Regions from separate parts of the Streptococcus sp. SI1 genome, predicted to be linked through region 2. Evidence: predicted binding sites of a transcription regulator. Region 2 holds the regulator's gene; the other holds the start of a gene.

Region 1 (4,791 bases), on a different contig from region 2:
ATCATGACTATTTCATTTGTACGGATTGACGACCGTATGATTCACGGTCAAACGGTAACCCGTTGGGCAAAAGAATATCCTTGTGACGGTTTAGTTGCGGTCAATAATGCTGCAGCAGGAAATGCAGTTTTGAAACAAGCCTATAAAGCAGCTTCTGATAAAAAAACATTCGTTTGGACAAAAGAAGCATTTAAAGAAAAATCACAAAAAGTCTTGGATTCTGACAGTCGTTATTTCTTGATTGCTAAAAATCCAATTGATATGAAAGAAATATTAGTTGACCAAGGCTTTGTTCCTAGTGATATCAAAGAAATTATTGTTGGTCCAGCTAATGACCGTCCAGGTGCTACTAAATTAGGTAACAACCAATCCATTACACAAGAGGAAGCCGAAGCACTTGAAGCAATTCAAAAAGCTGGTTATAAAGTAAAATTCCAACTCTTGCCAGATGTATCTATCGGTTATTGGGATGATTTTAAATCTAAATTTGGTTTTTAATAAAATATAATAAGCATTAAGGAGGCTTTATTATGACAATTTCGTGGTTTCAAGCCGCTTTATTAGGGCTGTTTGCCTGTTTATCATCTATGCCTGGTCTAGGTGGTACCTCCATTGGGAACTATACTCTTGGACGTCCTCTTGTCGGTGGTCTCGTTTCAGGTTTAATCCTAGGAGATGTGAAATTAGGTATTATCTGTGGGGTTGCGATGCAACTTGTTTATATCGCCTTGGTAACACCTGGTGGTACCGTTTCAGCAGATGTGCGCGCAGTTTCTTACATCGGTATTCCACTCGCTATGGTAGCAATTAAATCACAAGGATTGGCACTCACTTCAGCAGATGCTGCTAACTTAGCTAAATCAATGGGGACACTTGTAGGTACCGTGGGTACAGTTCTTTTCTATGGTACAGCTACTATGAACCTACTTTGGCAACATATTGGTTGGAAAGCCGTTGAAAAAGGTGAATTTAAACGCTTATATGTGGTAGACTGGGGCTTTCCATGGATTTCCCATTTAGTATTCTCATTCTTGCCAACGCTTATTATGTGTAAATTAGGTGCTGATGCTGTTACTGCTTTAAAAACAGCTCTTCCATTGGATGGTATTCCAATGAAAACCCTCTTTACAGTCGGCTCTCTCCTTCCATGTGTCGGAATTGCTATCCTCTTGAAACAAATCGTTGAAAAAGCTGTTGATTTCATTCCATTCTTTGTTGGATTTACTTTAGCAGCTTCATTAGGACTTAACCTTGTATCTTGTGCAGTCATTTCATTAATCTTTGCAGTATTATTCTATGAAATTCAAATGGCAAAAAATGTAAGAGCACAAGCGGCTGCCAGTGCAAGTTTTGATGATGACGATGAGGAGGATATTTAAAATGGTTAAATTAACGAAAAAAACATTAGGAAAATCTTTTCATCATTGGTATTATGGGAACTTAACTTGCTTCTCACAAGAACACATGCAAACATTTGGTTATTTGTCTTCAATGTTGCCAATTGTGGAAGAATTATATTCTAAAAAAGAAGATCAAGCAAAAGCAATGCACACCTACACCGCATTCTTTAACACGGAGCCGCAATTAGGTGCATTGATTGTAGGGATTACAGCAGGTTTAGAAGAAGCACGTGCGAATGGGGCTGATGGAGTAGATGATGAAACAATCAACGGTCTTCGTGCTGGTCTCATGGGACCTGTTGCAGGAATTGGTGATTCACTGATTGTTGGTACCTTGATTCCGATTATACTAGGTATTGCTCTCGGTTTGTCAAATGGTGGTTCGCCACTTGGTGCGATTTTCTATATCGTGGTTTGGAACTTGCTCGCCTACTTTGGTATGAAATTCGCCTACTTTAAAGGGTACGAACTAGGAGATAAAGCAGTTGAATTTCTTGTAGGCCCTCAAGGACAAGCTATCCGTAAGTCTGTGTCTATCATTGGTGGTATGGTCATCGGTGCGGTTGCAGCGACATGGGTACCTGTTAAGACAGCTTTCAAATTGAAAGATTCTTCAGGGAAAGCCTTCTTGGTTTTACAAAGCCAATTAGATGGTGTTTATCCAGGTTTATTGACAGCTTTGTTTATTGTCTTTTGCTGGTGGTTGATGGCGAAGAAAAATCTCTCACCAATCAAAGTGATGTTGCTTCTCGTTGTAGTGGCCTTTCTCGGCGTATTGGTTGGCTTCTTCAATCCAGGATTGAAATACTAAAATAGGAGAAAAATATGACAGAACAAGAATTGATTCAAGGATATGAAACAGAAATTCAATACCAAAAACACATGCTTGACAATCTAGGGCGTTGGTTTAGTCTCTTCTTTACTATTGCTAGTATCGGTCTTGTTCTGGTTTATTTCTTCCGTCAGACCAATTTTATTGGCTTCATTGCTGGAACGATCCTAGCGGTCCTAGGGATTCTAGCAATGCTTGTCTTTGGTTATGGTATTTATAAAGGACGATTGAATCTTAAAAAAGTTATTGACGATTTTGAAGAAAAATTAAGATTGATCCAATAAAAACTTATTTGCTTTCCCCCTAAAAACTTTGTCGTTTGACAGAGTTTTTTTCTTGACTATTTCTGACCAAGTGATACAATAGAAAATGTAAATATTAGCACTCACATGTATAGAGTGCTAAAGTAAGATATTGGAGGTAAATAAATGCTTAAACCATTAGGAGACCGTGTGGTCCTAAAAGTAGAAGAAAGAGAACAAAAAGTTGGTGGTTTTGTCATTGCAGGCGCAGGACAAGATGCAACGAAGACGGCAAAAGTTATAGCTGTCGGGGAAGGAATTCGTACGCTCAACGGTGAACTCGTTGCTCCAAGCGTGAAGGCCGATGATACTGTTCTTATTGAAAGTCATGCAGGAATTGAAGTCAAAGATGGCGAAGAAAAATACCTCGTTGTCAATGAAGTAAATATCCTAGCGATTGTTGAATAAATTAAACACTTATAGAAAGAGGAATTGTAAAAATGGCAAAAGATATTAAATTTTCAGCAGATGCAAGAAGTGCTATGGTACGTGGTGTCGATATTTTAGCAGATACCGTTAAAGTAACCTTAGGACCTAAAGGACGCAATGTTGTTCTTGAAAAATCATTTGGCTCACCCCTCATCACAAATGACGGTGTGACTATTGCCAAAGAAATTGAACTCGAAGATCATTTTGAAAATATGGGCGCTAAGTTGGTGTCAGAAGTTGCTTCAAAAACCAATGATATTGCTGGGGACGGAACAACCACTGCGACTGTACTGACCCAAGCCATTGTCCGCGAAGGAATCAAAAATGTAACGGCTGGTGCAAACCCAATTGGCATTCGTCGTGGTATTGAAACAGCTGTTGCAACAGCTGTTGAAGCTTTAAAAGCAAATTCTGTTCCAGTTTCTAATAAAGAAGCGATTGCACAAGTTGCGGCTGTCTCATCACGTTCTGAAAAAGTCGGAGAATACATCTCTGAAGCCATGGAAAAAGTTGGCAACGACGGTGTCATCACTATTGAAGAATCAAAAGGAATGGAAACAGAGCTAGATGTTGTTGAAGGTATGCAGTTTGACCGTGGCTATCTTTCTCAATACATGGTAACAGACAATGAAAAAATGGTTGCTGATTTAGATAATCCATATATCTTGATTACAGATAAGAAGATTTCTAATATCCAAGAAATTCTTCCTTTGTTGGAAAATATTTTAAAAACAAGTCGTCCACTTTTGATTATCGCAGATGATGTAGACGGTGAAGCTCTTCCAACTCTTGTGTTAAATAAAATCCGCGGTACTTTCAATGTAGTCGCTGTAAAAGCGCCAGGATTTGGTGACCGTCGTAAGGCTATGTTGGAAGATATTGCGATTCTGACTGGCGGTACAGTGATTACAGAAGATCTTGGTCTGGAGTTGAAAGATGCAACCATTGAAGCACTTGGCCAAGCCTCAAAAGTGACTGTCGACAAAGATAGCACAGTGATTGTGGAGGGTTCAGGAGCTGCTGAAGCGATTGCTAACCGCGTGGCTGTCATTAAATCGCAAATTGAAAGTGCTACTTCTGAATTTGATAAAGAAAAACTACAAGAACGTTTGGCGAAATTATCAGGTGGTGTGGCTGTCATCAAAGTAGGTGCTGCAACAGAAACAGAACTCAAAGAAATGAAACTCCGCATTGAAGATGCTCTCAATGCAACTCGCGCCGCTGTCGAAGAAGGAATTGTCTCAGGTGGTGGAACAGCTTTTGTGAATGTTTTGGATGCAGTTGCTGCTCTTGAACTGGAAGCTGATGAAGCAACAGGTCGCAATATTGTTCTTCGTGCTTTGGAAGAACCAGTTCGTCAAATCGCTCTCAATGCTGGATTTGAAGGTTCTATCGTCATTGATCGTTTGAAAAACTCTGAAGTTGGTACAGGATTTAATGCTGCAACTGGTGAATGGGTCAACATGATTGAAGCAGGTATCATTGACCCAGTCAAAGTTACTCGTTCTGCCCTTCAAAACGCAGCTTCAGTAGCTAGCCTTATTTTAACAACAGAAGCAGTTGTTGCTAGCCAACCAGAACCAGCTAGCCCAGCTCCCGCAATGGATCCAAGCATGATGGGCGGGATGATGTAATTTAAGATATAGAGAGTTTAATGAGTAAAATGAGCTAGAAAATCAACGAATTATTTGATGGATAAGAGAAGATTTATTTTTCTCATGCAGCTCTTAACGATGTTTAATGTTGCACGAGATTGCTTTTCTGTTGAAGCGCAAGCGTGCTTTTGAATGATATAAAAAGCGAAGTGAGTGTGGATTCGATAAATCCA
Region 2 (4,791 bases):
TTACCGTTTGCAGAAACTTTTTCAGAAGTCCCCATTTTTGATTTGATAGAAATCACTGTATCTGGGTTTGTCACTGCTTGACGTTTTGCCGCATCACCAACGATGATTTCACCATTTTTGAATGACACGACAGACGGAGTTGTGCGATTTCCTTCTGGGTTTGCGATGATTTTGCTTTCAGTTCCTTCAAGAACTGCAACTGCTGAGTTTGTTGTACCTAAGTCAATACCGATAATTTTAGACATGTGTTTTTCTCCTTGTTAATTAATTTTCTATTTTTGATATTTCCCTTAAGTGGTGGGGACGTGAGCAACTCCCTACGGGATTTCATCACTTATTTTTGAGCCTATTGTCTCAAAAATCCCCTGTTTCAGTAGCACAAGCTACTGAAACTTTCACCACGGCGGGAAATATCTTCCTTGCAAGCCTCCGGCTTGCCTCTTATCTTTCCTCATAGTTTATTGTCGTTTCGGACAAAACAAAAGATGTCAAACTTACCACTCAGTTGTAAACAACCACCATTGCTGGTCGAAGAATACGATCGTGGAGTTTGTAGCCTTTTTGGAAGACCTGCGCAATAGTGTCGGCAGGGTGCTCATCATCAGCTGGAACTGTTTGAATGGCCATGTGATAGTTATGATCAAACGTTCCGTCAGCTGCGATTTCTTCAATTCCCTCTTCCTTCAGAGCGTGAATTAAGCTTTCCTGCACCATCTCTAAACCTTTTTTGACATCATCCGTCAACCCTTCGACAGCCAGGGCTCGCTCTAAATTGTCCAACGAAGGCAAGATAGCTTTTGCCAGATCCTGACTGCGGTATCTTTGCAGCTGCTGGCGTTCTTCATTAGCGCGGCGCTGAATATTTTGCATTTCAGCGTGAGCACGGAGATATTTGTTTTCAAAATCTTCTGCACGCTCATTAGCTAGTTCTAATTCTGTTTTTTCAGGGCTTGCTGATTCAACTTGTTCAGCTGTTTCTACAGCTTCCTCTTTTACTTCTACATCTTCTGAATGTTCTTCTTGTTTATGTTTTGCCACAAGGCACCTCCTTTTTAGGAATATTTATACTATAATTAATGGACTTCATAGTGATTACTACTCAGATATCGATAAAAATCAGTCAATTTCATGGTCAGCACACGGTTGACAACATTCATCTGGCTGACCAGCCGTTGGTAGTCAAGATTGACCGGACCAACAACTGCCAGCACCCCAAAACCTCGATAAGGAATCAGGAATTTGCTGGAAATTAGTGTCAAATCAGCCAAACAGCTTTCTCTACTGTCTGCCACGCGCACGCTTTGTATCTGATCTTCAGCTAAACTATCTCGAAGCTCAAAAGCAACTTTTTGGGGCTGATCAAAGAACTGATAACTCTCTAAATCTGCAAAATCTAATAATCTTACCTTCCCAGACACAATGACATTTTCTTTGAAAATATCACTAAAGATATGCTCGAAAAGATCCAGAACATTGTCGGTCGTTGTAAAATAACGCTGGATAATCTGAGGAATCTCTGTTCGGATTTTATAGTGAATATTAAGAACTGTTTGTCCTAAAAAACGATCTTGAATCAATTCTTTCAGCTGAACCAAATCACCTCGTAGAAAATTACGAGGAATCATGAACTGGCTGGTAATCGTATTGGACTCATCTAAAGTGAAAACTGCTAAAGCTGTATGTTGGCTGAGAATCACGATGTCAAAAGCAGTCAAGCGTTGTTGACTTGGCTCTACATCAAGTGCTGCCACTGTACATCCGCTCAACATTGAAAGAACATCTGCTGCCTGTTGAAGAACATCCTCTAACTTGAAGAATTCACGATCAAATGCCTTTATCACTTCATAGAGTTCATTTTCAGCGAGACGATCAAAGGAAAGTGAATGTTTGACAAAGTATTGAAAACCTGCAACACTAGGCTTACGTCCACTTGATGTGTGTGATTTTTCTAAAAGGCCTTGTTTTTCAAGAATAGCCATATCATTACGAATCGTCGCACTGCTTGATTTGATTGACTCTTGTAGCGCTTTGGATCCGACTGGCTCGTGAGTCTTGGTAAAGATATCAATAATCAAATTCAAAATCTCATTTTGACGCTCCGTGACCACGGCATCACCTCCAATCAAGATTCCAATCTCAATTAGCACTCAATCACCTCGAGTGCTAACTCATGATTCTATTATACACTCTTCTACTCCAAAGTCAAGACAAAAACTCAAAAAATTAGCACTCTTTTTACAAGAGTGCTAAAAATCAGTCTGGCGACCTAGATTAGTCGTCCAGAATTTGCAAATGGCGCATCAAATAGAAAGAAAGTCCTGCAAAAAGAAGCAACCAAAGTAGCAGAGCCAAAAATTCTCCGCTCCATAAATGGAAATGAGCCCAACCTTTCATATAACTAGTAAATAGACCCATAAAGCTATAACGCAACACCTTAAATAAATCCTCACTCATATTTGAAAACATAGGAATAAATGTCGCCAAGAGCATAGCTGGAACACTAAGAGATTGTGCCATGACCTGATTTTTACAAAATAGACCAACCATTAAAAAGAAGAAAATTAAGACTAGCATGGTCAATAAGAGAACCAAACTATAGCTAAATACATGATTAGAAAGCTTAGCTCCTACCAAAATTGGGGTAATGACAATATAAAAAATTCCAATAATCGCTGGCCAGATTAAGACAGAGAGAATGTATTGACCAGCTGTCACACCAGCCAAGCGCAAACTTTGCAAATTATGTTTTTCTCTCTCCTCAGCTAGAATGATGATAATGGGCGTCCCAACAGACATAGCTAAGGAAAATGGCAGCGAGATATTGAGCAGCATCATAGCCAGTCTATCTGCTCCTAGTTCTTGACCTGCTCCATTTAGAGAAAACATAAATTTATAGAGAAAAATGAGGAAAATCGGCATGAAAACCTGCAATAGAATACTTTTATTAGCTAGTGTCACTTGACCTCTCAGCCAAATCATACCTTTTAACTTACTAGACATTTAAGGTACCTCCTGTCAAAGTGATGAAAACATCTTCCAAAGTTGGTTCGCAAGAATGAATACTAATGACATTTGATAGGTTCACCCCACCTTGCAGTTCCTCAAGGGCCACCGTCTTAGTTGATAAATCCGCATACTCTAAGCAAACTTTCTTATCTGTATTATACTTTTGGATAATATCATGCGGACTGCCTATTTCGACTAGTTTCCCTTTACTTAGCAAGGCCAAGCGATCACACAAAAGAGTAGCTTCCTGCATATCATGAGTCGTCAGAAAAATAGTTGTCCCCTGAGCCTTTAGTTCCAATAGTAATTCGTGAATAGTGCGAGAGGTTGACGGATCCAAGCCACTAGTCGGCTCATCCAAGAAGAGCAGTTTAGGTCGATTAATCAAGGCACGAACCAGTAACATGCGCTGCTTCATGCCGGTAGATAGTTTTTCAGCTACCTTGTTGCGGCTATCATAGAGCCCCACTTTTCGGAGAAGTTTATCGACTTCTGTCATCTTAACACCAAAGAGCATAGCATAGGCCTTGAGATTTTTATAAAGTGACATCTTTTCATAAAAACCGCTAGCATCGCTGACAATCCCTATCTGCTCCAGCACTTCTGCCTTTAAATCCTCAACTGGTGCAGACAGCACATAGGCTGTTCCAGCGTCAGCAGATAACTGACCAGTCAAGATATTGATGGTCGTAGTTTTACCAGATCCAGACGGTCCTAGGAAGCCAAAAATTTCTCCCTCTTGGATGGAAAAATCGATTCCTGCCAAGGCTTCTTGTTCCTTAAACTTCTTTTTCAAGCCTTGCACTTCAATAATCGTCTTTTTCATTGTTTCCCTCACTTTCAAAACAGTATTTAACAAAACTGCAATCAGTCTTTCAGTTCCTGCTTCATTTTCCAGAAACTCAAACCAATATGAAGCAGTTGACAGAACAGAATGAGCAATATAACACAGTCTATTGCTAAGATTGATTTGAATAATAGACTTGCTTTCAAACTCTTCTGGAAAATATCTAGAATGAGATAGGTAGTGACACACAAAACCATAATAGCTGGCAAAAATCGCCATATAAGCAAACGCTTGACCATTTCTAGCTTAGACCATGCGTCATTATAGATTTCAAGATCGCTGTCTGCATCAAGCTGAGAAACTGGCTTGCGGAAATAAGAAAATTGATTAAAGTTTGTAATATGCTCCCAGCCACAATCCTCAAACAGTTGATAATAGGGTTCTTGTTCCGCTTTCTTTATGGGGCGAAAATCTAATTGATAGGCCACTTCCTGAGGCAGACATGCTTCAAAGGTATAGCGAACTGCAACAAGAAAGGGAGAATAACTTACTTTTTTCAATTTCCAGCCTTGGCTATGCATGTCTTTTAAATAAACCGCTTCTCTGTCATAGTCTGCAATGGTAAAGATTTTATAGACAATTTTCTTTTCCATCAAACTTCCTCCTTACTATTGCGATAAAGGCGCTCAATCCGCTGGATTTCCAACTCTAAAATCTGTCTTCCAAGCTTCGTGATAGAATACAGTTTTCTCTTTTCTTCCTCGCGAACAAAGGCTATCAGACCATCTTTTTCCATCTTTGCCAAGGTTCCGTACATGGTTCCTGGGCTAATAGATAGCTGTCCTTCTGTCAATTGCTTGACTTTTTGAGTAATACTGTAACCGTGCCTCTCTTTCTGAAGACAGAAGAGGATATAAAAACCTGTCTCTGTCATAGGCGCATAGACCCGCCTAAGCTTTTCTGTTAACTCACTCACTTTTTACCTCACTTTTATCTCG

Evidence for each region. The regulator HrcA, encoded in region 2, represses chaperone genes, less so after heat shock. The targets are predictions, from matches to a motif close to TTAGCACTCNNNNNNNNNGAGTGCTAA.
Region 1: groES (co-chaperone GroES) is a predicted target of HrcA. The motif match lies at 2,611-2,637, and genes of this name have one in related genera.

What each region holds. Positions count from the first base shown of each region.
Region 1 covers NZ_JAQFJE010000005.1:89,631-94,421, reverse strand. Annotated here, with positions in the region: gene PCY10_RS07270 (PTS sugar transporter subunit IIB) at 4-498, shown strand; gene PCY10_RS07265 (PTS sugar transporter subunit IIC) at 531-1,379, shown strand; gene PCY10_RS07260 (PTS system mannose/fructose/sorbose family transporter subunit IID) at 1,381-2,211, shown strand; gene PCY10_RS07255 (hypothetical protein) at 2,226-2,516, shown strand; gene groES (co-chaperone GroES) at 2,661-2,942, shown strand; gene groL (chaperonin GroEL) at 2,975-4,597, shown strand.
Region 2 covers NZ_JAQFJE010000008.1:82,356-87,146, forward strand. Annotated here, with positions in the region: gene dnaK (molecular chaperone DnaK) at 1-245, opposite strand, end outside; gene grpE (nucleotide exchange factor GrpE) at 502-1,038, opposite strand; gene hrcA (heat-inducible transcriptional repressor HrcA) at 1,074-2,108, opposite strand; gene PCY10_RS09415 (ABC transporter permease) at 2,272-3,000, opposite strand; gene PCY10_RS09420 (ABC transporter ATP-binding protein) at 2,993-3,832, opposite strand; gene PCY10_RS09425 (DUF2812 domain-containing protein) at 3,874-4,446, opposite strand; gene PCY10_RS09430 (PadR family transcriptional regulator) at 4,446-4,769, opposite strand.